2 linked regions of the Pararhizobium sp. A13 genome follow. The protein of the gene in region 2 interacts with the protein of the main gene of each other region in a pairwise test. Links are inferred from orthologs where the notes say so. Each region holds a gene or a part of one and is shown on either strand. Other genes may lie near its edges.

What was found.
Region 1: the proteins of rho (region 2) and nusG interact in binary tests that used the Escherichia coli proteins (3 or more experiments, as listed by UniProt). The link is inferred for Pararhizobium sp. A13 from one-to-one orthologs.

What each region holds. Positions count from the first base shown.
Region 1 is NZ_CP149510.1:2,762,381-2,765,689, reverse strand. What follows is about bases 1-2,991. They hold nusG (transcription termination/antitermination protein NusG), read right to left. Parts: upstream 1,766-2,991; coding sequence 1,235-1,765; downstream 1-1,234. Other genes in these bases: WI754_RS13585 (NAD(P)-dependent oxidoreductase), read right to left, coding at 2,425-2,991; secE (preprotein translocase subunit SecE), read right to left, coding at 1,782-1,982; rplK (50S ribosomal protein L11), read right to left, coding at 535-966; rplA (50S ribosomal protein L1), read right to left, coding at 1-530. Also shown: more of WI754_RS13585, read right to left, coding at 2,992-3,309. UniProt on the Escherichia coli protein: Part of the processive rRNA transcription and antitermination complex (rrnTAC). The complex forms an RNA-chaperone ring around the RNA exit tunnel of RNA polymerase (RNAP).
Region 2 is NZ_CP149510.1:973,647-976,963, forward strand. Bases 104-3,102 are described here. They hold rho (transcription termination factor Rho), read right to left. Parts: upstream 2,237-3,102; coding sequence 971-2,236; downstream 104-970. Other genes in these bases: mnmE (tRNA uridine-5-carboxymethylaminomethyl(34) synthesis GTPase MnmE), read right to left, coding at 104-771; hemJ (protoporphyrinogen oxidase HemJ), read right to left, coding at 2,430-2,969; hemE (uroporphyrinogen decarboxylase), read right to left, coding at 2,966-3,102. Outside these bases: more of mnmE, read right to left, coding at 1-103; more of hemE, read right to left, coding at 3,103-3,317. UniProt on the Escherichia coli protein: Facilitates transcription termination by a mechanism that involves Rho binding to the nascent RNA, activation of Rho's RNA-dependent ATPase activity, and release of the mRNA from the DNA template.

The sequences.
Region 1 (3,309 bases), 1.8 Mb from region 2 along the record:
TTGCCGATACCGGCATGAACGATACCGGCCTTTTCGACGCGGAACTCGACTGCGCCGCCCTTCGATGCCTTGACAGCACCGGCGACGTCCATCGTAACCGTTCCGACCTTCGGGTTCGGCATCATGCCGCGCGGGCCGAGTACCTTACCGAGACGGCCAACGAGCGGCATCATGTCCGGGGTCGCGATGCAGCGATCGAAGTCGATCTTGCCGCCCTGAACGATTTCGACAAGGTCTTCTGCGCCAACGACATCAGCGCCAGCAGCCTTGGCTTCATCAGCCTTGGCGCCACGGGCGAAAACGGCGACGCGAACGTCACGGCCGGTGCCGTTCGGCAGGTTGACGACGCCACGGACCATCTGGTCGGCGTGACGCGGATCGACACCGAGGTTCATCGCAACTTCGATGGTTTCGTCGAACTTGGCGATGGCACGGGCCTTCACCAGGGAAATTGCTTCCGGCAGGGCCACGAGCTTTGTCGGGTCGATGCCTTCGCGGGTCTTCTGTACGCGCTTTGCAAGCTTTGCCATGATCTTAGCCCACCACTTCCAGACCCATGGCGCGGGCCGAGCCCTCGATCATGGTCATTGCGCCTTCGATATCGGCTGCGTTCAGGTCCTTCATCTTGGCTTCGGCGATCGACTTGATCTGAGCCTTGGTGAGCTTGCCTGCGGTCGCACCCTTGCCCGGCGTCTTCGAGCCGGACTGGATCTTTGCTTCCTTCTTCAGGAAGTAGCTGACCGGCGGCTGCTTCATGACGAAGGTGAAGGACTTGTCCTGGTAGTAGGTGATGACGACCGGGATCGGCATGCCCTTTTCCATTTCCTGCGTAGCCGCGTTGAACGACTTGCAGAATTCCATGATGTTAATGCCACGCTGACCAAGCGCCGGGCCGATCGGCGGGGACGGGTTTGCCGATCCTGCCTTGACCTGAAGCTTGAGCTGGCCTGCAACTTTCTTAGCCATTTCTCTCTGCCTTTTGGTTTTTCCTGCCTCACCGCCCGTCAGATGACGAACTGGACCAGGAAACGTTCCGACCGGTTTCCCGGCCCTTCATGCCATCCCTCGTCAAAGGGAGTGGCGGCTGCGGTTGCGTGGTGCGGAGCGCCGGTCCGGCTAAGACCGGTTTCCTTCCACGCGGATTGCGGGTCACCCCGCCTTTACCGGATACGAATATCCGGAAAACAAAAGAATGCCGCGCAGCCGGTTATCCCAGCGCTGCGGCAATCAGAAATCAGACTTTCTCGACCTGAGCGTATTCAAGGTCTACCGGCGTCGCACGGCCAAAGATCGAAACCTCGACCTTGAGGCGCGAACGCTCTTCGTCCACGTCCTGCACGATGCCGTTGAACGAGGCAAACGGACCGTCGGAGACGCGAACCTGCTCACCGATCTCGAACGAGATCGAAGGCTTCGGACGATCGACACCGTCCTGAACCTGACCGAGAATGCGCTCGGCCTCGAAATCCGGAATCGGAACCGGCTTGTTGTCGGATCCGAGGAAGCCGGTCACCTTCGGCGTATTCTTGATGAGGTGATAGGCCTCATCCGTCAGATTGGCACGCACGAGCACGTAGCCGGGAAAAAACTTGCGCTCGGCATCGACCTTGCGGCCACGACGAACCTCAACGACCTTTTCGGTCGGGACGAGAATCTTTTCAAACAGATGGCTGAGACCCTTCTGCTTGGCCTTCTCCTCGATCGATTCCGCAACCTTCTTCTCGAAATTCGAGTAGGCGTGAACGATGTACCAACGCGCTGCCATATTCATCCCCACCCGTTCAGATACCAGCATTCAGGACGAGGCCGATCAGCCAGCCCATCAGTTGGTCCGCAGCAAAAAAGAAGAGTGCCGCAAAGAAGACCATGACGAACACCATCAGCGTCGAGATCGTCGTCTCGCGCCGGGAAGGCCATGTCACTTTCGACGTCTCGGAGCGCACTTGCTGCAGAAACGTAAATGGATTTGTTTTGGATGCCATTGAATGCTCACGCCTTAACGGCCCGTAAAGCTGACGATCAGCCCCACGCGCCGCGTGTCTGTTTGAACCCTACATAAAGACCGATTCTATAAATCACAAGAGGTCAACGGTCTTTTTGCGAAATTAGCCGGAAAAAGGCAAGCCCTTTTCCTGTATGTGCTGCCATCTGTATGTGCTGCCATGCCGCCGCTGCATATGTTGCGCTGGTCCGAATGGCAGGGGCAGCAGGGCTCGAACCTGCGACCTGCGGTTTTGGAGACCGCCGCTCTACCAACTGAGCTATACCCCTAGACCGCAGCGCCGATGCCTTAAAGGCTGTGTGCCGCGGTAAGTCTGCGGCTTATTATTCAGTTTGCCCGGCGATGACAAGCGTCTTTACCGGAAAAAGAGAAAGAATTCGGTGATATCCGGCTTTCTTTTTTACCGAGCAAATGAGCCTCGCTCACCTGCTGACATATTTCCGCCAGTCATGCTCTTCCTTGAACCCGAGCACCTCGCGAATCTTCCGGTTCGACAAGAGCCCCTCGAATTCGCCGATCTCCCGCGTGAACGGTACGTTGGGGAAATAGCGGGCTGCAAGCTCGCGCGACGGCGTATCGGCCGAGACCGTGTCGTTCGCCGCGTTGAAGACCTCGAAGCCAAGACCGTCCTTCTCGATGCAGAGCTTGACGATCTGGCCGAGATCGCGCGCGTCGATATAGCTCCAGGCGATGCGCTTGCGGATCTCCGGATTGGCGAAATAGGCCGGGAATCGCTCATATTCATGCGGCTCGATCACATTGCCGATGCGCAGCGCATAGATATCGAAGCCGGAACGCTCGGCAAAGGCGCGCGCCGTCTTCTCGTTGACCACCTTCGACAGGCCGTAGCTGTCCATCGGATTGACGTCGTAGTCCTCTTCCAGCGGAAACTGATGGAAGTCGCGGTGGCCTTCGGCAAAGCAGACGCCATAGGTGGTTTCGCTTGACGCGACGATGATCTTGCGGATGCCGAACTTCACCGCCGCCTCGATGACATTGTAGGTGCCCATCGTGTTGATGCGGAAGGTCTCGTTGTCCGGCTTGATCAGGATGCGCGGTACGGCGGCGAAATGAACAACGGCGTCAAACGGCTGCGGCCCCTGCCCGTGTTCAAGATCCGGAAAGTCCCGGTGCATCGACATGACGTTGAACATCTGACCGCTGTCAGTGATGTCGGCGATGAGGTTGGTGACACCGGGGCTATCGAGCGGCACGAGATCGACATTGTGAACCTCATAGCCGGCCTCGACCAGATATGGCACGGCATGCCGCCCCGCCTTGCCCGCACCGCCGGTGAACAGAATCCG
Region 2 (3,317 bases):
GTCGATAGACAGCACGTCTCTTGTGGTCCCGGCTATATCGGTGACGATCGCAACATCCCGGCGGGCGAGGTAGTTGAGCAGGCTCGACTTGCCGGCGTTCGGTTCGCCGGCAATGACGATTTTCAGCCCGTCGCGGATGATTTCCGCCGTTCCGGCGCCTGCCAGATGCGCACCAATCGCAGTACGCAAGGCCCGCATATCGCCCCAGATGGATGCTGCCACCGAACCCGGAATGTCATCCTCATCGGCGAAATCGAGCTCGGCTTCGATCATTGCCCTTGCATGAATAAGCCGCTGGGCCCAGCCCTGATAAAGCGCCGAGAGATGTCCGCTCGAATGTTCCTGTGCCAGGCGCCGCTGCATCTCGGTTTCCGCAGCAATCAGATCAGCGAGGCCTTCGATCTCCACGAGATCGAGCTTGCCATTGTGAAAAGCGCGCCGCGAAAACTCGCCGGCCTCCGCATGTTTCAGTCCGGGAACAACGGAGAGTTCGCTCAGGATGGCATCAACCACCGCACGCCCGCCATGAACCTGGAGCTCCGCGCAGTCCTCTCCCGTGAAAGAAGCGGGCGCGGAGAAATAGAGCACCAGGCCTTGGTCCAGGACGTCATTGTTTCGATTCCGAATCGACCGAAGCGTCGCGTGTCTTGGCGGAGGTGCCGATCCACACAGCCGTTCCAGCGCCGGTCTCGTCTGTGGACCGCTGATGCGAATGACGGCGACGCCGGACGGCAAACCGCCGGATGACAAGGCATAGATCGTGTCTGCCACTCTCTGATCGTGTTGATGGTTCACCGCCGGAACATCCTCGTTCGGACCTGATAACAAGTGTGATTATACGCCGTATAGCGCTTCACCGCGCGCCTTGCTGCCGTGACTCCGGCGAAGGAATCCGGCTAAGCTATAGATGGCCTGAAAACACGAAAGCCCAGGCCGAGCCTGGGCTTTGTCCCGAAATTCACCGATTCGATCAGGTGTTCATCGAATCAAAGAAATCGCCATTGGTCTTGGTCTGCTTCAGCTTGTCGATCAGGAACTCGATCGCATCCGTGGTGCCCATCGGTGCAAGGATACGGCGAAGCACGAAGATCTTCTGCAGGTCCTGGCGCGGCACGAGAAGGTCTTCCTTGCGCGTACCGGATTTGAGGATGTCCATAGACGGGAAGATGCGCTTGTCGGCGACCTTGCGATCCAGCACGATTTCCGAGTTTCCGGTACCCTTGAACTCTTCGAAGATGACTTCGTCCATACGGCTGCCGGTATCGATCAGGGCCGTCGCAATGATCGTTAGCGAGCCGCCTTCCTCGATGTTACGGGCGGCACCGAAAAAGCGCTTCGGCCGCTGCAGAGCGTTGGCGTCGACACCACCGGTCAGCACCTTGCCGGATGACGGCACGACGGTGTTGTAGGCGCGGCCGAGGCGGGTGATCGAATCGAGCAGGATGACGACGTCGCGACCGTGTTCGACAAGCCGCTTGGCCTTTTCGATGACCATCTCGGCCACCTGAACGTGGCGCGTTGCCGGCTCGTCGAAGGTAGAGGACACGACTTCGCCCTTCACCGAACGCTGCATGTCCGTCACTTCTTCCGGCCGCTCGTCGATCAGAAGAACGATGAGGTAGCATTCCGGATGATTGGCAGTGATCGAATGGGCGATGTTCTGCAACAGGACCGTTTTACCGGTGCGCGGCGGCGCGACGATCAGGCCGCGCTGGCCCTTGCCGAGCGGCGCGATCAGGTCGATGACGCGGGCGGAAAGGTCCTTCGAGGTCGGAACCTCAAGTTCCATCTTGAAGCGCTCGTTCGGATAGAGCGGCGTCAGATTGTCAAAATGAACCTTGTGCCGGATTTTTTCCGGATCCTCGAAATTGATCGTATTGACCTTGAGCAGCGCGAAATAGCGTTCGCCTTCCTTCGGTCCACGGATCGGACCCTCGACCGTATCGCCGGTCTTTAGCGAGAAGCGGCGGATCTGCGAGGGCGAGATGTAGATGTCGTCCGGACCCGGCAGATAGTTGGCATTGGCCGAACGCAGGAAGCCGAAGCCGTCCTGCAGTACTTCGACGACGCCTTCGCCGATGATCTCGATCTCTTGGCTCGCAAGCATTTTCAAGATCGCGAACATCAGTTCCTGCTTGCGCATGACGCTGGCGTTTTCAACCTCGAGAGATTCAGCAAAGGCCAGAAGGTCCGTCGCAGTTTTGTTTTTTAGTTCTTGTAGCTTCATTTCAGCCATGAAGGGGACCACACTTGGAATTCGAAAGGAAAATCGGCGTGTCGGATGTAAGGGGAGCTGCAGCGGGAAGGGGCAGACTCGTAACGTTTACATATGCCACGAAAGAGGAGGTGGCGGGAAAATAGCGATTCACTCGATGCGCCGCAAGGGGTCTGGAGAAATTACCGGACGTTTCCTCTTCAACGCTCATGAATCAAAAAGGTTTCACCACCGCCATGATGACGATGAGGATCATCAAAAGGGTCGGCGCTTCGTTCATCAGCCGCCAGTACCGGGCGCTGCGGGTATTTTCATCCCGCGCAAAAGCGCGCACCGCGCGGCTGAACAGGACATGGACGCCGGTTAGGATAACGACAAGCAGCAGCTTGGCATGCAGCCACCCGCCCTGAAATCCATAGATGCTCCAGGCGAGATAAAGCCCGAGCACCCAGGTGATCATCATTGCCGGGTTCATGATGACCTTCAACAGCCGCTGCTCCATCATCTTGAAGGTTTCGGACTGTTGCGAACCCGGCGCCGCATCGGTGTGATAAATGAACAGCCGCGGCATGTAGAGCAGCGCCGCCATCCAGGACATCACCGCAATGAGGTGCAGCGCCTTGATCCAAAGATAGAGATTGTCGGGCTGCCAGAGGAATAACACGGCGAGCAGTCCCAGGAACAGGGCGATGGCGATGAAGGCGCGCGCCCGCGCCTTGTTCCCCGGGCGGGCGTCGGTCTGGCGTTCGGTCATCGCCTTGCTCCGCGCACCCGAGAGACGAGACGGGAGACGTTTTCCGGATCGGCCTGCGGCGTAATGCCATGTCCGAGATTGAAGATCAGTGGGCCGTTGCCCAGGACTTCAAGAATCGCGTCGATACCTTCATCCAAGGCCTGGCCGCCGGCAACAACCCGCATCGGGTCGAGATTGCCCTGTACCGGACCATCCTTCTGAAGCTCGGCCGCAAAGGAAAGCGGAACCGACCAGTCGAGACCGATCGCATCCGCATCCGTTCCTTGCCGGTAATCCTTGAGGAGAATACCGGCACCCTTTGCAAAGGCGATGATCTTTGCATCGGGCCGGCGGGTGCGAACACTGTCG